Regions from separate parts of the Streptomyces boninensis genome, predicted to be linked through region 3. Evidence: riboswitches for the same ligand, from Rfam matches in the RefSeq annotation. Region 3 holds a riboswitch; each other region holds the start of a gene.

Region 1 (6,742 bases), 3.5 Mb from region 3:
TCACCCGCCCGCAATAGGCACGTCGTGGAGCGGTACCTGCGCTCCGACCGGGACAGCCGGCTCCGCCGGCACACCCTCTACACCGAGGACGGCACCACCGCCCTCTTCTACACCGACATCGGCCGGCCCATCGTCGTATCGGGCCGCGAGAATCTCAAGCGGCACGGCGAGCTGGCCCTTGAGGTGCTGCCCGACTGGCAGTGGTCCGATGTGCACCTGTACGAGACCCAGGACCCGTCGGTGATCTGGGTCGAGTGCGAAGGCGAGGGCACCATCCGCTTCCCCGGCTATACGGAGGGCCATTACCGCAACCACTTCATCCTCCGGTTCACGCTGCGCGACGGCCGCATCAGCAGCAGCCGCGAATACAGCAACCCGCTGGAGCACATGAAGTCGCTCGGCATCGCGACCCCGCGCATCCAGCGGGACTGGATCCCCTCCCAGCCCGCATAGCGGTGCGGGCTGGGAGGGGATCCAGCGGCTCAGGTCGCGGGCACCGCTTCGAGCACGCCCGCCTGCGGCGACGGCTCCGCGAAGCGCACGACCTCGAACCCGGCGGCCGTGAGCAGCTCCTCGTGCTCGGCGCGGGTGCGGTTCCGCCCGTTGAGTACGGTCATCATCAGCATGTCGACCGTCTTGCCCGGGTGCGGGTCGTTGCCGGCCGGGATCATCGGGTTGACCACCACGAGCCGCGCGTGCGCGGGCATCGCCTCGCGGCAGGTGCGCAGGATCCGTACGCACTGCTCGTCCGGCCAGCTGGCCAGCACGTGCTTGAGGAAGTACACGTCGGCTCCCGCCGGGACGGAGGTGAAGAAGTCACCCGCCTCGGTCTGCCAGCGGCCGGCCAGCTCCGGCACGTCGAGTACGTGCCCGGCCAGCACATTCTCCAGCTCGAACAGGGTCCCCGTCAGCTGCGGATTGCGCCGCAGCAGCGCGGCCAGCAGGCCGCCGCGCCCGCCGCCCACGTCGACGACGCTCTTGGCCTCCGAGACGTCCACCGCGCCGGCGACGTGATTGCTCAGCGCCTCGGAGACCGACGCCATGCTGGCGTTGAAGGCCTTGCCGAAGTCCGGGTGGGCGGCGACGTAGTCGTAGAACGGGATGCCGTGCTGGACCTCGAAGGCGGTGGTGCCGGTCCGTACGGCCTCGTGCAGGCGGCCCGCCGGCTCCCAGAAGGGGGGCTCCCCGTGCACGATGATGGTGTCGCGCAGCGACATCGGCACATCCGCGCGGAGCGGCTGGGCGAGCGTGGTGAGGTGGAAGCGGCCTTCGTCGTCCTCGCGGAAGACGCCCTTGGTGGCGAGGTAGCGCAGCAGCCGGTAGAGGTGCGGGGCGTGCACCTCGACGGCCTCGGCGAGGTCGGCCGCCGTGCGCGGGCCCGCCACCAGGTGGTCGGCGATGCCGAAGCGCGCGGCGGCGTTCAGGGCGGCCGAGTACACATAGCCATTCGCGAGTTCGAGCAGCGCGCCCGCCGCCTGCGCGGCGCCGGCCGCCGTCGGGGCTGCCGCGCCACCGGGTTCTGTGACTGCCATCGCTGGGTTCCTCTCTCGTGACGGGAGGTGCGCATCACAGCTTCCGCGGTACTCATCGCGTCCCACTTGAGCGCCAGGTGACCGGGGGCACGCGCCGTGGCCGCGGGCCGTATAGTGGCCCGCGACAAGGCGACGGCGGAACGAGGAAGCCGGTGTGAATCCGGCGCGGTCCCGCCACTGTGATCGGCGAGCTCAGCCCGAAACAGCCACTGCCCGCGCCGCGGGTGGGAAGGCCGGGTGCGGCTACGACCCGAGAGCCAGGAGACTCACGCGGTCGCCTCCTCACTGGAACTGGGGCGGATTTCCCCAGAGGAGGAAGGCATTTGCCGCATGACGGGCATACGCTCGCTCACCCTGCCGGCGGCCGCGACGGCCGCCGCCCTGCTGCTCTCCGCCTGCGGAAGCCCCGCCCCTGCGGGTGGCACCGCATCCGGCGCCCCCGCGAAGGGCTTTCCGGTCACGCAGACCAACTGCGGGGTGAAGACCACCTATCAGCGGCCGCCACAGCGCGCCGTCTCCATGAACCAGCACACCACCGAGATCATGCTGGCCCTCGGGCTGCAGAAGTCGATGGTCGGCACGGCCTATCTCGACGACAAGATCCTCCCCGGTTACCGGGACGCGTACCGCGGGATCAAGGTGCTGGCCGATGAGTATCCGTCGTACGAGACGGTGCTGGCGGCGGAACCCGACTTCGTCTACGGCGGTTTCAACTCCGCCTTCCACGAGGACGGCCGCTCCCGCGCGGCCCTGAAGAAGGCGGGCATCGCCAGCCGCCTCAATATCGAGGACTGCGCCGACGGACCGGTGACGATGACCACCATGGCGAAGGAGATCCGCGAGGTCGCCGAGGTCTTCGGCGTACGGGAGCGGGGCGAGCGGGAGCTGAAGAAGCTGAACGGCACCCTGAAGTCGGTGGCGGCGAAGGTCGACGGGGTGAAGCCGACGCGCGTCTTCGTCTACGACAGCGGCGACAAGACCGCCTTTACGGCGGGCGGCGCCGGGGTCGGCAACGACATGATCAAGCGGGCGGGCGGCGTGAATCTCTTCGCCGACCTGGACAAGTCCTTCGGCGATGTGTCGTTCGAGCAGGTCGCCGAGCGGGCGCCCGAGGTCATTGTGATCTACGACTACGGGGATCAGCCGGTCGCCGACAAGAAGAAGTTCCTGCTGGCGAACCCGGCGCTCAAGGACGTACCGGCCATCAAGCACAAGCGCTTCGCCGTGCTGCCGCTGTCCTCGACGCTGCTGGGCGTGCGCGCCCCGGCAGGCGTGGAGTCGCTCGCCCGGCAGCTGCATCCCGGGCGCTTCGACGGTGAGTGAGGCGACGCAGGCGCCGGTGGCCGCGGAGGTCCGTCCGGTGCCCGCGGGGCCGCGCCGCCGGGTCCTGCCGTACGCCGTCGTGCTGGCCGCGCTCGGCGGCCTCGTCGTCGTGGCGGCCACCGCGGGCCTGATGGTCGGCACGACCGGGCTGCCCGCCGGTGAGGTCTGGCGCATCCTGCTGCACCGGATCCATCCGGCGCTGGCCGACCCGGCGTGGACGCCGGTGCGGGAGACGATCGTCGTCGACGTACGGCTGCCGCGGGTGCTGATGTGCGCCGTGGTCGGGGCGGGCCTGTCGGTGGCGGGGATGGCGCTGCAGGCGCTGGTGCGCAATCCGCTCGCCGATCCGATGCTGCTGGGGGTGTCATCGGGGGCGACCGTCGGGGCCGTGCTGGTGCTGGTGCTGAACCTGACGTTCTTCGGCATGTTCTCGCTGCCGCTGGCGGCCTTCTGCGGTGCGCTGGCCGCGCTGATCGCCGTCTACTTCCTGGCCCGTTCCGGCGGGCGGATGACCACGGTGCGGCTGGTGCTCGCCGGGGTGGCCATGGCCGAGGTGCTGTCGGCCGTGGCCAGCTTCCTCGTCGTCACCTCCAACGACCCGCACAAGACGCAGTCGGCGCTGCGCTGGATGCTCGGCGGGCTGGCCGGCACCACCTGGACGATGGTGTGGATCCCGGCCGTGGCAGTGCTGGCCGGGACGGCGGTGCTGCTCGGCGTCAGCCGCCCGCTGAACCTGCTGCTGGCGGGCGAGGAGGCCGCCGCCGCCCTCGGTCTGGACGTGCACCGCTTCCGCGCGGCGATCTTCACCCTGGTCGCGCTGATGATCGGGGCGATCGTCGCGGTCAGCGGCCAGATCGGTTTCGTAGGCCTGATCCTGCCGCATGTGGTGCGGCTGCTGGTGGGCGCCGACCACCGGCGGGCGCTGCCCGCCGCCGCGCTGCTCGGCGCGGCCTTCCTGATCGCCGCCGACCTGGCGGCGCGGACGCTGATGAGCCCGGAGGAGATCCCGGTCGGGATCCTCACGGCGCTGGTCGGTGGCCCGTTCTTCCTGTGGCTGATGCGGCGGAGGGCAGCATGACGGTGGAGCCCGCGGTGCTGGAGATCGAAGGCGTGACGGTCGTGGTGAATGATCGTCCGCTGGTACGGGACGTGTCGCTGCGGGCCGCGCCCGGCGAGGTCATCGGCCTGGTCGGGCCCAACGGGGCGGGCAAGTCCACGCTCTTGCGCACGGTCTACCGTGCGCTGCGCCCGACCTCGGGCCGGGTGCTGCTGGACGGTGACGACGTGTGGCGGCTGCCCGCCAAGCACCTCGCCCGCCGCCTCTCCGCGGTCCTGCAGGAGACCGGCGGCGACTTCGAGCTCACGACGTACGACGTGGTGGCCATGGGCCGCACCCCGCACAAGCGCGCCTTCGCGGGCGACGACGCCGACGACCGCGCGATCATCCTCGCGTCGCTCGCGGAGCTGGACGCCGCCGACCTGGCGCGGGCGCCCTTCGACCGGCTGTCCGGCGGCGAGAAGCAGCGGGTGCTCATCGCGCGGGCGCTGGCGCAGCAGGCGGGGACGATGGTGCTGGACGAGCCGACGAACCACCTCGACCTGCGGCATCAGTTGGACGCCCTGCAGTTGGTCCGGCGGCTCGGCGTGACCACGCTCGTGGCGCTGCACGATCTCAACCTTGCGGCGGCGTTCTGCGATCGTGTGTGCGTGCTGAACGATGGCCGGTTGGTGGCGTCCGGGACGCCGGGCGAGGTGCTCACCGCGGAGCTGCTGGCGGCGGTCTACCGGGTGGCGGCCGAGGTCACGCCGCATCCGGACACCGGGGTCCCGCGGATCACGGCGCTCGGCGGATTGGACCGGGCCGATGCCTGAAGCGGACCGGGCAGCCGCCGCCGAAGCCCTCGCCGACATCGCGTCGTTGGGCCCGTTCTTCACCGTGGTCGTTGGTGGTGCGGCCGAAGGCTGGCACCCGGTGGCGGACACGTACCGGCGCGGCTTCACCGACCTGGTCGAGCGGACCGCCGCCCGCTACGAAACCGGGGAACTGCGCGTCGGCGCCTCCATCGTCCAGCTCGGCCACGCCGCCCGCCTCTGGTCGCCGGTGCTGGGCTGCGCCGTCGTGCACGGCATCGTGCCCGACCTGACGGGCCTGCAGCGCGCAGACAACGGTCCGGCGCTGCGGCTGCCGACGGCCGCCGGCTTCCCGGCGGCGACCGGGCCGGAGCTCGCGGCGCAGCTGTACGACGTGGTGCTCCGGCAGCACCTCGACCCGCTCGCCGCCGGCCTGCGGGTCAAGGTCGCGCCGCGGCTGCTGGCGGGGAACGCCGCCTCCGCGCTGGTCGGCTCGGCCCAGGCGCTCCTGGCTTCCCGCCCGGACCTCCGCACCCCGGTCACCGCCCTCACCACCGAACTGCTCAACACCGGCCAACTCCGCGGCACCGGCGACCTCCGCCCGTACGACCTGCGCTTCAAGCGCCGCAGCTGCTGCCTCTTCTATCGCACCCCCGGCGGCGGAAAGTGCGGCGACTGCTCGCTGCTCTGAGGAGGCTCATCAGCGGCCGGTCGCACCGTCGATGAGCTCGCGGAGGATGTCCGCGTGGCCCGCGTGCCGGCCGGTCTCCTCGATCATGTGGGTGAGGGCCCAGCGCGCGGTGGGCCCGGACTGGCGCCCGGGGACCGGCGCGCCGAGGTCGGTGCACTGGTCGAGTACGTCGTTGGCACGCTCGACGGCGTCCCGGTAGCGGGCGACGACATCGGCCACGCTGTCCTCCGGCGCGGCCCGGAAGGTCGCCGGCCAGCTGGTGACGTTGTCGCCGAGGAAGATCGCGCGCTCGACGCAGGTCAGGTGGTTGAGCAGGCCGAGGAGGTTCGTACCCGAAGGGACCGCGGCTGTGCGCACCTGCGGTTCGGGGGCGCCGTCGACCTTCGCGGCGATCGAGGTTCTGAGGTAGTCGAGGAATCCGCGCAGGACTTCGCTCTCGCTGCTTCCGGTACGGGGCGGCGGGGTGTCGCGGCGGCGGGTGCGGCGCGGGGTGCTGGGCATGGGGGGTCCTTTCAGGCGGTGCGGCGGATGAGGAGGACGTGGTCGGTGACCTCGGCGGTACTTCCGTCAGGGCCGGTCGCGGTCCGGCGGGGCGCGTCGGCGCGCTCGACTGTCCATGCCGCCGGGTCGAGGTCCATGTCCGCGGCGACGTCCTGCGGGCTCGGGTAGTGGGTGTCCGGGTCCTGGTTCCACGACCACGGCGCGGTCGAGCCGTGGTCGACGACCAGCAGCCGCCCGCCCGGGCGCAGGGCGTGTGCGGCCGAGCGCAGGACGGCCGCCCGGTCCATGTCGTAGGGGGTGTGCAGATAGTGGGCGGTGATCAGGTCGAAGGCGCCGGGCGGGAAGGACGCGTGCACATCGGCCCGTAGCGCGGTGACGCGATCGCCGAGGCCGTGCGTACGGGCCAGGGCGGCGAGCCGCTCGACCGCTACGGCCGAGATGTCGACGGCGGTGACCCGCCAGCCCTGGCGGGCGAGCCAGAGCGCGTCGCCGCCGGGGCCGCAGCCGAGGTCCAGCGCGTCGCCGCCGGGCGGCAGGGCCGGCACCGTCTCGGTGAGGCGGGCATTGGGCTGCGGACCGTCGGGCGCCGGTCGGGCCGCGTAGACGCCGTCCCAGAACGCGACCGCATCGTCGGTGCTCATCAAGACTCCTCACGTCGGGATGTGATCAGTCTTGGCAGGCACCCGTGGGCCTGGCACGGAATCTTGCGGTTTCGGCAAAAACGGCCTGACCGGCCAGGTTCCGGTAACCGGACCGCCGGACGATGTTCATCACCTGGCGCGCAACTGCGCTGTCGGCCCTCCTGTCTACATAAGTGAGCAAGAAGCAACACAAGCACACAGCC
Region 2 (6,742 bases), 890 kb from region 3:
CCGGCGAGCTGAAGGGCAAGGCCCTCGACGACGCACACACCGTCGTCACCAACACGACGGTGGACGGAGTGCTTTCCGCGCTGTTCGCGATCCTGGTCGTCATCGTGATCGCCGACGCGGCGCGGGTCTGCATCAAGTCGATCCGCAATCCGGAATCCGTGGTCTCGCACGAGGAGCCGTACACCAAGTCCGAGTACGTCGCCCCGGCGCAGCTCTTCCCCACCAAGGAGGAGAAGGCGGAGCTGGCGGCGGCGGGCCTCGGCTCGGGCGGCGGCCGGATTCCGGCACCGCGTGACGTCACCGCCGACGAGGGGAGCTCCACATGACGGCAGCGCTCGTGAATGGCGCCTCGGCCGGCCGCAGGGCCGCGTCCAGGCTGTGGTGGTACGTAACGGAGCTGACCGGTGAGAACGCCTACGACCGGTATGTCGAACACCTCCGCAAAAACCACCCGGAGGCGGAGGTGCCGAGCCGCCGGGCGTTCGAGAAGGAGCGCATGGACGCCCGCGACGCGGACCCGCGGGAGGGCAACTGCATCTGCTGACGCGCTGGAGGCGCTGGAGGCGCTCGTGAAGGGCGTCTAGTCCGCTATTCGGACAGCTGGTGACGGCATCCGGTCCCTTGTTTTAGATTCACTCGCCACCTAAACCGAGTGATCGAATTCAAGGTACGGAGCCGCCCCCCATGTCCGAAGCCAAGGCATCCCCGCCCGGCAGGCAACCGGTCATCACGCCGACGCGCGTGGTGGCCGGGCTCTGCCTCTTCGCGCCGTTCATCGGCATCCTCTGGGTGAGCTCGTACGCGAAGATCCAGCCGACGCTCGGCGGGGTGCCGTTTTTCTACTGGTACCAGATGCTGTGGGTGTTCATCTCCGCGGTGCTGACCTCGGTCGCCTTCCTGCTGATCCGCCGTGAGCAGCGGACCCGCAAGGGGGGTGCGGGCGCATGAACGACGGCGTGAACGGCGTCGCGCTCGCCGTCTTCATCTTCTTCTTCGTCCTGGTCACCGTCATGGGCTTCCTCGCCGCCCGGTGGCGCAAGGCGGCCAACGAGAACAGCCTCGACGAGTGGGGCCTGGGCGGCCGCTCGTTCGGCACCTGGATCACCTGGTTCCTGCTCGGCGGCGACCTGTACACCGCGTACACCTTCGTCGCCGTCCCGGCGGCGGTCTACGCGGCCGGCGCGGCCGGCTTCTTCGCGGTGCCGTACACGATCCTCGTCTACCCGCTGATCTTCACCTTCCTGCCCCGCCTGTGGTCGGTCAGCCACAAGCACGGCTACGTGACCACCTCCGACTTCGTCCGCGGCCGCTTCGGCTCCAAGTCGCTGTCGCTGGCCGTCGCGGTCACCGGCATCCTCGCCACGATGCCGTACATCGCGCTGCAGCTCGTCGGCATCCAGTCGGTGCTCGACGTGATGGGCGTCGGCGGCGGCGAGGACACCAACTGGTTCATCAAGGACCTGCCGCTGCTGCTCGCCTTCGGCGTGCTGGCCGCGTACACCTACTCGTCCGGGCTGCGCGCGCCCGCGCTGATCGCCTTCGTCAAGGACACGCTGATCTACATCGTCATCGCGGTGGCGATCATCTACATCCCGATCAAGCTCGGCGGCTTCGACGACATCTTCGCCAAGGCGGGCGACGCCCTCGGCGCCACCAACCCGGCCACCGGCAAGCCCCGCGGCGAGGTCGCGCCCAGCGAGCCGGGCCACTGGACGTACGCCACCCTCGCCCTCGGCTCGGCCCTCGCCCTCTTCATGTACCCGCACTCGATCACCGCGACGCTCTCCTCGCGCAGCCGCGAGGTGATCCGCCGCAACACCACCATCCTGCCGCTGTATTCGCTGATGCTCGGCCTGCTGGCGCTGCTCGGCTTCATGGCCATCGCGGCCGGCATCAAGGTGGAGAACGGCCAGCTGGCGATCCCGCAGCTGTTCGAGAACATGTTCCCCGACTGGTTCGCCGGCGTGGCCTTCGCGGCCATCGGCATCGGCGCGCTGGTCCCCGCGGCGATCATGTCGATCGCCGCCGCGAACCTCTTCACCCGTAACATCTACAAGGATTTCATCCGCCCCAACGCCACCCCCGAGCAGGAGACCAAGGTCTCCAAGCTGGTCTCGCTGCTGGTCAAGGTCGGCGCCCTGGTCTTCGTCCTCGGCATGGACAAGACCGCGGCGATCAACATGCAGCTGCTCGGCGGCATCTGGATCCTGCAGACCTTCCCGGCGCTGGTGGGCGGCCTGTTCACGCGCTGGTTCCACCGCTGGGCGCTGCTCGCCGGGTGGGCGGTCGGCATGGCGTACGGGACGATCGCGGCGTACGGGGTCGCCTCGCCGACGCAGAAGCACTTCGGCGGCTCGTCGGACGAGATCCCCGGCATCGGCGAGATCGGCTACATCGGCCTGACGGCGTTCGTGCTGAACGTGGTGGTCACGGTGGTCGGCACGGTCATCCTGCGGGCGGCGAAGGCCCCGGCGGGCATCGACGAGACCTCGCCGGAGGACTACACGGCGGATGCCCCGGCGGCTGCCCCGGCCCGGCCCGCACCGGAGGCGGAGAAGGCCGCGTCGGGCGCGCACTGACGCGCACTGATGACCATCAGGGAGACTCGGCTCATGGACATCACCATCGCTCCCGCCACTCCTGCCGACTACGACCAGGTCGGCGACTTGGTCGCAGGCGTCTTTCTCGACGACGGCCTGCTCACCTTCGGCGAGAACGACAGCTACCTCGGCGTGCTCCGCGACTCCGCCAGCCGCGCCGCGAAGGCCGAGTTGCTCGTCGCGCGGGCGCAGGAGTCCGGCGAGATCCTCGGCTCGGTCACGTACGCGGCACCCGGCACCGCATACTCCGACCTCCGGGTCGCGGGCAGCGCCGAGTTCCGCATGCTGGTCGTGGCGCCGGCCGGGCGCGGCCGCGGCATCGGTGAGGCCCTGGTCCGGGCCTGCATCGAGCGCGCCCGCGAGCAGGGCGCGCGGAGCCTGGTGCTCTCCACCCAGGCACGCATGAAGTCGGCCCACCGGCTGTACGAACGGCTGGGGTTCGTCCGCACCCCGGAGCGCGACTGGAGCCCCGTCGCCGAGAGCGACCTCACACTGCTGACCTACGAGCTCGCCCTCTAGCTGACACTCCGACACAACATGTGGGGGGTGCGTGCGTTGGCGTACCCAAGATGTATGCTCGTGCTCGCTGCCGCAGCAGGGGAATCCGGTGCGAATCCGGAACTGTCCCGCAACGGTATGCGATGCCCGCGCATGCGCGGAAATCGCGAGTCCGAGCACCTGCCGGCAGCTGTCACCTGACGTCCGGGCCTCGTGGAATGGGCCGGCGGACGCCTATGTGGCGTGCCAAGCGCGACTTCGGCATGCCCGTAGGCCGCCCGTCGCGCCCCACCCCTCGCGGCCCACTGCCGAGCGAGGGAGAGCACCACCCGTGACCATCGCACCCTCCGCCCCCGCGGAACCTGCTTCAGCGGCGCCGGCCGAGGCCGACCGCGCCGGCGAGGCCCTGCTGCGCACCCTGACCGACCTCACCGCCGACCTCCCCGCCACCGACCCCGGCCGGGTCGCCGCGGCGGCGCTGCGCGGCCGCCATCCGGGTTCCGACGCGGCGGAGTTGCGCGACCTCGCCACCGAGGCCGCCGCCGGGCTCATCGGCGACGAGCCGGAGTACTCCCGCCTCGCCGCCCGCCTCCTCACCCGCGCCATCGCCGACGAGGCCGCGAGCCAGGGCGTGCAGACCTTCTCCGCCTCCATCGCCCTCGGCCACCGCGAGGGCCTGATCGCCGACTCCACCGCGGATTTCGTACGGACCCACGCCGCCCGCCTCGACTCCCTCATCGACGAGGCGCGCAACGACCGCTTCGGCTACTTCGGCCTGCGCACCGTCCACTCCCGCTACCTCCTCCGGCACCCGACCACGCGTCAGATCACCGAAACGGCCCAGCACTTCTTCCTCCGCGTCGCCTGCGGCCTCGCCGAGGACACCTCACCCCGCGCCCTCACCGAGGTCGAGGCCCTCTACGGCCTGATGAGCCGCCTCGACTACCTCCCCTCCTCCCCCACCCTCTTCAACTCCGGCACCCGCCACCCCCAGATGTCGTCCTGCTACCTGCTGGACTCCCCGCTCGACGAGCTCGACTCGATCTACGAGCGCTACCACCAGGTCGCGAAGCTGTCGAAGCACGCCGGCGGCATCGGCCTCCCGTTCAGCCGCATCCGCTCCCGCGGCGCCCTGATCCGCGGCACCAACGGCCACTCCAACGGCATCGTCCCGTTCCTGCGCACGCTGGACAGTTCGGTCGCCGCGGTGAACCAGGGCGGCCGCCGCAAGGGCGCCGCCAGCGTCTACCTGGAGCCCTGGCACGCCGACATCGAGGAGTTCCTGGAGCTCCGCGACAACACCGGCGAGGACGCCCGCCGCACCCACAACCTCAACCTCGCCCACTGGATCCCGGACGAGTTCATGCGCCGGGTGGCGGCCGACGAGGTCTGGTCGCTCTTCTCCCCGAGCGAGGTGCCGGAGCTGGTCGACCTGTACGGCGAGGAGTTCGACGCCGCGTACCGCAAGGCGGAAAAAGAGGGCCGCTACGACCGACAGCTCCCGGCCCGCCAGCTCTACGGCCGCATGATGCGCACCCTCGCCCAGACCGGCAACGGCTGGATGACCTTCAAGGACGCCGCCAACCGCGTCTCCAACCAGACCGCGGAGCCGGGCGCCGTCATCCACTCCTCGAACCTCTGCACCGAGATCCTCGAGGTCAGCGACGACGGCGAGACGGCGGTCTGCAACCTGGGGTCCGTAAACCTGGCGGCGCATCTGGACGCCGACGCGGGCGAGATGGACTGGGCGGCACTGGACTCCACGGTCCGTACGGCCGTCACCTTCCTCGACCGCGTGGTCGACATCAACTTCTACCCCACGGACCAGGCCGCCGCCTCCAACGAGCGCTGGCGCCCGGTCGGCCTCGGCATCATGGGCCTGCAGGACGTCTTCTTCAAGCTCGGCCTGCCCTTCGACTCACCATCCGCGAAGGCCCTCTCCACCCGCATCGCCGAGCGCATCATGCTCGCCGCCTACGAGGCCAGCTGCGACCTCGCCGAACGCCACGGCCCGCACCCGGCCTACGACCGCACCCGCGCCGCCCGCGGCGTCCTGCACCCGGACCACTACCCGGACGCGGCAGTCACCTGGCCGGACCGCTGGGACGCGCTGCGGGGGCGCGTCGCGGACACGGGCCTGCGCAACTCCCTCCTCCTCGCGATCGCCCCCACGGCGACGATCGCGTCGATCGCCGGCGTCTACGAGTGCATCGAGCCGCAGGTCTCGAACCTCTTCAAACGCGAGACTCTCAGCGGCGAATTCCTGCAGGTCAACGCCTACTTGGTGGCCGAGCTCAAGCGCCTCGGCCGCTGGGACGCGGCGACGCGGGAGGCGCTGCGGGAGGCGAACGGCTCGGTCCAGGACCTCGGCGGCCTGCCGGAGTCCCTAAAAGCCCTCTACCGCACCGCGTGGGAGCTGCCGCAGCGCGCGCTGATCGACCTGGCGGCTGCCCGTACGCCCTACCTGGATCAGGCGCAGTCGCTGAACCTCTTCATGGCGGCGCCGACGATCAACAAGCTCAGCAGCATGTACGCGTACGCCTGGCAGTCGGGCCTGAAGACGACGTACTACCTGCGCTCCCGCCCGGCGACCCGCATCGCGCAGTCGGCGCGCGCCACCACCGTCCCCCAGCAGGCCGAGTCCGACGAAGCCCTCGCCTGCTCCCTGGAAAACCCCGAGTCCTGCGAGGCCTGCCAGTAATGACCACCGCTGTCCAGACAAAGAACCTGCTCGACCCCGGCTTCGAGCTCACCCTCCGCCCGATGCGCTACCCGGAGTTCTACGAGCGCTACCGCGACGCGATCAAGAACACCTGGACGGTCGAGGAGGTCGACCTCCACTCCGACGTCACCGACCTCGCCAAGCTGAGCCCCGGCGAGCAGCACCTGATCGGCCGCCTGGTCGCCTTCTTCGCGACCGGCGACTCGATCGTGGCGAACAACCTGGTCCTGACCCTGTACAAGCACATCAACTCCCCCGAGGCGCGGCTGTATCTGAGTCGCCAGCTCTTCGAGGAGGCCGTCCACGTCCAGTTCTATCTGACGCTCCTGGACACGTACCTCCCCGACCCGGACGAGCGCACCGCGGCCTTCGCGGCCGTGGAGAACATCCCGTCGATCCGCGAGAAGGCCCAGTTCTGCTTCAAGTGGATGGACTCGGTCGAGTCCATCGACCAGCTGGAGTCGAAGGAGGACCGCCGCCGCTTCCTCCTCAATCTCATCTGCTTCGCGGCCTGCATCGAGGGCCTGTTCTTCTACGGAGCCTTCGCGTACGTGTACTGGTTCCGCAGCCGCGGCCTGCTGCACGGGTTGGCGACGGGAACGAACTGGGTTTTCCGTGACGAGAGCTGCCACATGAGCTTCGCCTTTGAGGTGGTGGACACCGTTCGCAGGGAGGAGCCCGAGCTCTTCGACGACGAATTGTCGGAGCAGATTACGGCGATGATCCGGGAAGCGGTGGAGGCCGAACTGCAATTCAGCCGTGATCTATGCGGTGACGGACTGCCGGGCATGAACACTGACTCCATGCGCCAGTACCTTGAGTGCGTAGCGGATGACCGACTGCGACGACTTGGCATCGCTCCCGTCTACGGTTCCGAGAACCCCTTCGCCTTCATGGAACTGCAGAACGTCCAGGAGCTGAC
Region 3 (6,742 bases):
GACCTCGCCGACCGGCACCTCGTCATCGAGGCGGTGGTGGAACACCCCGACGTCAAGACCGAAGTGTTCGCCACCCTCGACAAGATCGTCGAGGACCCGGACGCCGTGCTGGCCACCAACACCTCCTCCCTCCCCGTCATGCGCCTCGGCATGGCAACCACCCGCGCCGACCGCGTCGTCGGACTGCACTTCTTCAACCCGGTACCGGTGCTGCCGCTCGTCGAGATCGTCACCTCCCTGCACACCGCGCCCGAGACCGTCGCCGCCGTGCAAGGCTTCGCCACCCAGACCCTGGGCAAGACCGCCATCCGCTCCAAGGACCGCGCCGGGTTCGTCGTCAACGCCCTCCTCATCCCCTACCTCCTGTCCGCGATCAGGATGGCCGAGTCGGGCTTCGCCACCCCTGCCGACATCGACGCCGGGATGGAGCAGGGCTGCGCCCACCCCATGGGACCGCTGAAACTCGCGGACCTGATCGGGCTCGACACCGTGGCCGCGATCGCCGAGTCCCTGTACGAGGAGTTCCGCGAGCCGGTATACGCGCCGCCCCCGCTGCTCCAGCGGATGGTGGAGGCAGGGCTTCTCGGGCGGAAGGCGGGGCAGGGCTTCCACATCTACGGCGGGATTGACGAGTAGCTGCCCACCTCTTATTGCACATATATTGCAACTACAGGCAATGCGCAGGAGGAGGCAGCGGTGGGCGGACCCGTGGTGCTGGGCATCGAGTCGTCGTGCGACGAGACCGGCGCGGGCATCGTGCGGGACGGGAAACTCCTGGCCCACGTGGTGGCGTCGAGCATGGACGAACACGCCCGGTACGGCGGCGTGGTGCCCGAGATCGCCGCCCGCGCCCATCTGCACGCCTTCACACCGGTCGTGCGACGCGCCCTCGCCGATGCCGGACTCCGGCTGCAGCAGATCGACGCCGTCGCCGTCACCACCGGGCCCGGCCTGGCGGGAGCCCTGCAGGTCGGCCTGGCCGGCGCCAAGTCCCTCGCCTACGCGGCCGGAGTTCCGCTGTACGGGGTCCACCACCTGGCCGGACACGTCGCCGCCGACACCCTGGAGCACGGGCCGCTGCCCGAACCCTGCGTGGTCCTGATCGTCTCCGGCGGTCACACCTCACTGCTGCTGGTCCGGGATCTGGTGCGGGAGCCGATCCTGCACCTGGGCGACACCCTCGACGACGCGGCCGGGGAGTGCTTCGACAAGGTCGCGCGCGTCCTCGGCCTGCCGTATCCGGGCGGTCCCGCAATCGACCGCGCCGCCCGCGCGGGCGACGCGCGCGCCGTGGATTTTCCGCGCCCGCTCACCCGCCCCGGCGACGACCCGTACGCCTTCTCCTTCTCCGGCCTGAAGACGGCCGCCGCCCGCTGGGCCGAACGGCATCGCCTCCGCGGCATCGAGCCGCCGGTCGCCGACGGCGCCGCCGCCCTGCAGGAGGCCATCGCCGACGTGCTGACCCGCAAGGCGCTCGCGGCCTGCGCCGCCTACGACGTGAACACCCTGGTCGTGGTCGGCGGCGTGGCCGCCAACTCCCGGGTGCGCGCGCTGGCCGAGCAGCGCTGCACCGCCGCCGGGATCGAACTGCGAGTCCCGTCCATGACGCTGTGCACCGACAACGGGGCGATGATCGCCGCCGTCGGCGACCTGCTGGTCCGCGCCGGCGCCGAACCCGCCCCACTGGACGTCTCGATCGATCCCTCCGCCCCGCTTGACTACGCGGCTCTCACTCCGAGCGCAGCCCGCTCTGTCCCGCAGGCCGCCTGATGGCACCGGCCGTCCAGCTCGTCTCCGGACAGCGGCTGCTTTCCCACCTCGACGGCGTGCGCGCCGTCTACACCGATGCCTTCTGCGCCCCGCCCTGGAACGAGGATGCCGGGCAGGCGGACATCTATCTGCAGCGGCTGGTCTCCGATGTCGACCGCGACGGATTCACGGCCGCCCTGGCCCTGGACGGGGACACGGTCCTGGGCTGGGCAACAGCCTGGACAACCCCGGCTCCCTTCCCTGACGAGCGCAGCTATCCGCAGATAGCGGCCGCCCTCGGACAGCGACGCACGCAGGCGTGGCTGTGCGACGCCCGCGAGATCGACGAGCTGGCCGTAGCCGCGTCGGCCCGACGCACCGGTCTGGGAGGCCGGCTGCTGAGAGCGGTCACCTCCGGCCGGACCGACGGCCGCTGCTGGTTGATCACCTCCGTCCAGGCCGGACAGACCGTCGCCTTCTACGAGCGGGCCGGCTGGCTGCAGGTGACCCACCCCGCTCCCACCGGCAAGGGCTACGTCGCGCTCCTTGGACCGCGGCATCCGGCCCAGGCTCTCGCCCCGCGGCCCCTGTGACACCGCACCGCCCGGAACGGGCTCCGCTCCCGACGGCCGGAGCGGCAAGGCAGCCGCCCCGGCCAGGATCGATGCGTCCCGCAGGTCAGGAGGTGGCGGTTCCCAGCTCCGTGCGGACGGTGCGGGCCGCGCTGACCAGGTTTTCCAGTGAGGTGCGGGTCTCGGGCCAACCGCGGGTCTTCAGGCCGCAGTCGGGGTTGACCCACAGCCTCGCGGCGGGGATTGCCTTGAGGCCGGTGCGCAGCAGCTCCGCGGCCTCGTCCGCGCCCGGGATACGGGGTGAGTGGATGTCGTAGACGCCCGGTCCGGCCTCGCGCGGGTAGCCGTGCTCCGCCAGTTCGTAGGCGACCTGCATGTGGGAGCGGGCCGCCTCCAGGCTGATCACGTCCGCGTCGAGGTCGTCGATCGCCTGCACGATGTCGCCGAACTCGGCGTAGCACATGTGCGTGTGGATCTGCGTCTCCGGGCGCACTCCGGCGGTCGTCAGGCGGAAGGACTCCGTCGCCCAGTCCAGGTAGGCGGCGTGGTCCGCGGCGCGCAGCGGCAGCGTCTCGCGCAGCGCGGGCTCGTCGACCTGGATCACCGACGTGCCGTTCGCCTCCAGGTCGGTCACCTCGTCGCGCAGGGCGAGCGCGACCTGGCGGGCGGTGTCGCCGAGCGGCTGGTCGTCGCGTACAAAGGACCAGGCGAGCATCGTCACCGGGCCGGTGAGCATGCCCTTGACGGGGCGGTCGGTGAGGGACTGGGCGTACGACGTCCAGCGCACCGTCATCGGCTCGGGCCGGGAGATGTCGCCGGCCAGCACCGGCGGGCGGACGTAGCGGGTGCCGTAGGACTGCACCCAGCCGTGCTGGGTGGCCAGATAGCCGGTGAGCTGCTCGGCGAAGTACTGCACCATGTCGTTGCGTTCGGGCTCGCCGTGCACGAGGACGTCGACGCCGGTCTTCTCCTGGAAAGAGATGACGTCGCGGATCTCGTTCTTGATGCGGTCCTCGTACGCGGCCGTGTCGATCCGGCCGGCGCGCAAGTCGGCGCGGGCCGTGCGCAGCTCCGTGGTCTGCGGGAACGAGCCGATGGTCGTGGTCGGCAGCAGCGGCAGGTTCAGGTGGGCGCGCTGGGCGGCGGTGCGGTCGGCGTACGGCTGCGTGCGGCGGCCGTCGGCGTCGGTGACGGCGTCGACGCGGGCCCGTACCGCCGGGTCGCGGGTGATGGGAGAGGTGGCGCGGGAGGACAGCGCGGCGCGGTTTGCGGCGAGCTCTGCCGTGATCGCGTCCGTGCCGCGCGCGAGGCCCTTGGCCAGCGTCGCGATCTCTGCGGTCTTCTGCCGGGCGAAGGAGAGCCAGCGCAGGATCTGCGGGTCGATGTCGCGCTCCAGAGCCGCGTCCAGCGGTACGTGGAGGAGCGAGCAGGAGGCCGCGACGTCGACACGGTCCGCAAGGCCGAGCAGGGTGCCGAGGGTGGTCAGTGACTTCTCCAGATCGCCCACCCAGATGTTGCGGCCGTTGACGACGCCGGCGACCAGCCGCTTGCCGGGCAGTCCGCCGGCGGCGGCGAGCGCGTCCAGGTTGCCCGCCGCGGCCTCGGTGAAGTCCAGCGCCAGGCCGTCGATCGGCGCCTTGGCCAGCACCGGCAGGGCATCGCCGAGCCGGTCGAAGTACGAGGCGACCAGCAGCTTCGGGCGGTCGGTGAGGGCGCCGAGGTCTCGGTAGGCGCGCGCGGCGGCGTTCAGCTCGGCCGGGGTGCGGTCCTGCACCAGGGCGGGCTCGTCGAGCTGCACCCACTCGGCACCGGCGGCCCGCAGATCCGCGAGCACCTCGGCGTAGACGGGCAGCAGCCGGTCCAGGAGGGTGAGCGGGTCGAAGTCCGCGGCCACGCCGGGCGCCGGCTTCGACAGCAGCAGATACGTGACCGGGCCGACCAGGACCGGGCGGGCGGTCAGGCCCTGGGCGAGGGCCTCCTTGAACTCCGCGACCTGCTTGCCGGAGTCGGCGGTGAAGACCGTGTCCGGGCCCAGCTCGGGCACCAGGTAGTGGTAGTTGGTGTCGAACCACTTGGTCATCTCCAGCGGCGCCACCTCCTGGGTGCCGCGGGCCATCGCGAAGTAGCCGTCGAGCGCGTCGGCGGCGACCGCGTCCCGGTGCCGCTCGGGGATGGCGCCGACCATGACGGTGGTGTCCAGGACGTGGTCGTAGTACGAGAAGTCGCCGGTGGGGACCTCGTCGATGCCGGCGTCGGCCAGCTCCTGCCAGTTCTGGCGGCGCAGGCTGGCGGCGGTGGCGCGAAGGGCGTCGGCGGTGCCGCGGCCCTTCCAGTAGCCCTCGATCGCCTTCTTGAGTTCCCGGTTCTGGCCCTGGCGGGGGTAGCCGTACACGGTGGCCCGTGCTGCCGCGGCTGCGGTCTTGGTGGTCACGGAGTTCTCCTTCGAGAGACGTATCCCTGTCGATCCCGTGGACCGGAAGGACGCGAAGGAGCAGCGAAACCAGCGGACGACCGCGCGGCAAAGGCGAGCCGAGTCCTGCCTGGTATGTACGCCGACCCGCCCTCGAGGTCACCGGGATATCCGCGCGCGGGACGGCCCGTACGCGGACAGCGGGCAGGTCTTCGGACTCGCGGGCACGTCCTCGTCGCGTCTTACGACTACGACGCGGACACCTACTGGCCGTCGCTTCCCGGGCCCGATGCAATCGGACCCAGTGCTTCATTGACGGCGGTCGTTCCCGCTCACCGCTGCGGGGCAGTCCCGGATTCCCACCGGGTTCCCTCTTACGGCACCCCGCCTGGCGGACGGGGCGAACCAGCTGCGCCTGCCAGCGTACGGGGCCGGCACTCCGTAACGGCACACTGAGGCAATCAAGGAGAACAACGTCACAGCTGTGCCCACTCCTGCTCACTTGTCAACTGTCCTAGCATCCGAACATGACGGTCCTGCCCGACGACGGGCTCTCCCTGGCGGCCGAGTTCCCCGGTGCGACGCATGCTCAATGGCAGCACCTCGTCTCCGGCGTGCTGCGTAAATCCGGGAAGGAAGTCCCGGACGCCGAGGTCGAGGCGGCGTTGTCCACCGGTGTGGAGGACGGGCTGCGGGTTCTCCCGCTGTACGCGGCGGGCGAGGGCGCACCGGACCCGGGTCTGCCCGGCTTCGCGCCCTTTGTCCGCGGCGGCCGCGCCGAGGGAAACACGACCGGCGGCTGGGATGTGCGCCAGCAGCACGCGGTCGCCGACGGCGGTTCCGTGCTCGCCGACCTGGAGAACGGCGTCACCTCCCTGTGGTGCACGGTCGGCGCCGACGCGATCCCCGTGGCGTCGCTGACCGACGCCCTCGACGGCGTCTACCTGGACCTGGCACCCGTCGTTCTCGACGCGGGCGCCGAGACGGAGGCCGCCGCCCGGGCGCTGTTCGCGCTGTACGCCGCGCAGGGCGTGGCCGACACCGCGGTACGGGGCAACCTGGGCGCCGATCCCCTCGGTTGGGAGGCGCGTACCGGCGCGGCGCACGACATCGCACCTGCCGCGGAGCTGGCCGAGCGGTGCGCCGGGCGCTATCCGGGGATGCGGGCATTGACCGTGGACGCCCTCGCCTATCACGAGGCGGGCGGCTCGGCGGCGCAGGAGCTGGCCTGCTCGCTGGCGACTGCGGTCGGCTATCTGCGCGAGCTGACGGCGGCCGGACTCGGCGTCGAACAGGCGTGTGCCCAGCTGGAGTTCCGCTACGCCGCCACCGCCGACCAGTTCCTGACCATCGCGAAGCTGCGCGCGGCCCGCAGGCTGTTCGCCCGGGTGGCCGACGTGTGCGGCGCGCCGCAGGCGGGCGCCCAGCGGCAGCACGCGGTGACCTCGCCGGTGATGATGAGCGGCCGCGACCCTTGGGTGAACATGCTGCGTACCACCGTCGCCGCGCTCGCCGCCGGGGTGGGCGGGGCGGAGGCCGTCACCGTGCTGCCGTTCGACCACGCGCTGGGGCTGCCGGACGGGTTCGCCCGCCGGATCGCCCGTAACACCTCGACCATCCTCATCGAGGAGTCGCATCTGGCCCGGGTGATCGATCCGGCCGGGGGTTCCTGGTACGTGGAGCGGCTGACCGACGAGCTCGCCCACGCCGCCTGGGGCTTCTTCCAGGAGATCGAGCGGGCCGGCGGGCAGGCGGCGGCGCTGCGCTCCGGCATGATCCGCGAGCGGCTGGCCGAGACCTGGGCAGCGCGCAGCAGCAAGCTCGCCACCCGGCGTGAACCGGTCACCGGGGTCAGCGAGTTCCCGAACCTCGCGGAGCAGCCGGTCGTCCGCGCCCCCGCACCCCAGGCGCCCGGCGGCGGGCTGCCGCGGGTGCGCCGGGACGAGGCGTACGAGGCGCTGCGGGCCCGCTCCGACGCCCACCTGGCGGCCACCGGCAGCCGGCCCCGTAT

Evidence for each region. A riboswitch is a leader RNA that binds a small molecule or an ion and turns the genes downstream of it on or off. The one in region 3 is predicted to bind cobalamin.
Region 1: it holds a riboswitch for cobalamin, as region 3 does, so the genes downstream of both, ACNNMR_RS40500 (ABC transporter substrate-binding protein) here and metE (5-methyltetrahydropteroyltriglutamate--homocysteine S-methyltransferase) in region 3, are expected to answer to the same signal.
Region 2: it holds a riboswitch for cobalamin, as region 3 does, so the genes downstream of both, ACNNMR_RS29435 (ribonucleoside-diphosphate reductase subunit alpha) here and metE (5-methyltetrahydropteroyltriglutamate--homocysteine S-methyltransferase) in region 3, are expected to answer to the same signal.

Annotation. Positions count from the first base shown of each region.
Region 1 is NZ_CP183837.1:8,988,834-8,995,575, reverse strand. Features, by position in the region: gene ACNNMR_RS40510 (PhzA/PhzB family protein) at 1-453, shown strand, start outside; gene ACNNMR_RS40505 (methyltransferase) at 483-1,532, opposite strand; cobalamin riboswitch at 1,672-1,800, shown strand; gene ACNNMR_RS40500 (ABC transporter substrate-binding protein) at 1,863-2,855, shown strand; gene ACNNMR_RS40495 (FecCD family ABC transporter permease) at 2,893-3,933, shown strand; gene ACNNMR_RS40490 (ABC transporter ATP-binding protein) at 3,930-4,727, shown strand; gene ACNNMR_RS40485 ((2Fe-2S)-binding protein) at 4,720-5,397, shown strand; gene ACNNMR_RS40480 (DinB family protein) at 5,407-5,898, opposite strand; gene ACNNMR_RS40475 (class I SAM-dependent methyltransferase) at 5,910-6,539, opposite strand.
Region 2 is NZ_CP183837.1:6,408,904-6,415,645, reverse strand. Features, by position in the region: gene ACNNMR_RS29460 (carbon starvation CstA family protein) at 1-326, shown strand, start outside; gene ACNNMR_RS29455 (YbdD/YjiX family protein) at 323-544, shown strand; gene ACNNMR_RS29450 (DUF3311 domain-containing protein) at 685-948, shown strand; gene mctP (monocarboxylate uptake permease MctP) at 945-2,579, shown strand; gene ACNNMR_RS29440 (N-acetyltransferase family protein) at 2,613-3,119, shown strand; cobalamin riboswitch at 3,161-3,301, shown strand; gene ACNNMR_RS29435 (ribonucleoside-diphosphate reductase subunit alpha) at 3,430-5,799, shown strand; gene ACNNMR_RS29430 (ribonucleotide-diphosphate reductase subunit beta) at 5,799-6,742, shown strand, end outside.
Region 3 is NZ_CP183837.1:5,518,774-5,525,515, reverse strand. Features, by position in the region: gene ACNNMR_RS25250 (3-hydroxybutyryl-CoA dehydrogenase) at 1-636, shown strand, start outside; gene tsaD (tRNA (adenosine(37)-N6)-threonylcarbamoyltransferase complex transferase subunit TsaD) at 697-1,770, shown strand; gene ACNNMR_RS25240 (GNAT family N-acetyltransferase) at 1,770-2,342, shown strand; gene metE (5-methyltetrahydropteroyltriglutamate--homocysteine S-methyltransferase) at 2,428-4,752, opposite strand; cobalamin riboswitch at 4,917-5,156, opposite strand; gene ACNNMR_RS25230 (methylmalonyl-CoA mutase family protein) at 5,259-6,742, shown strand, end outside.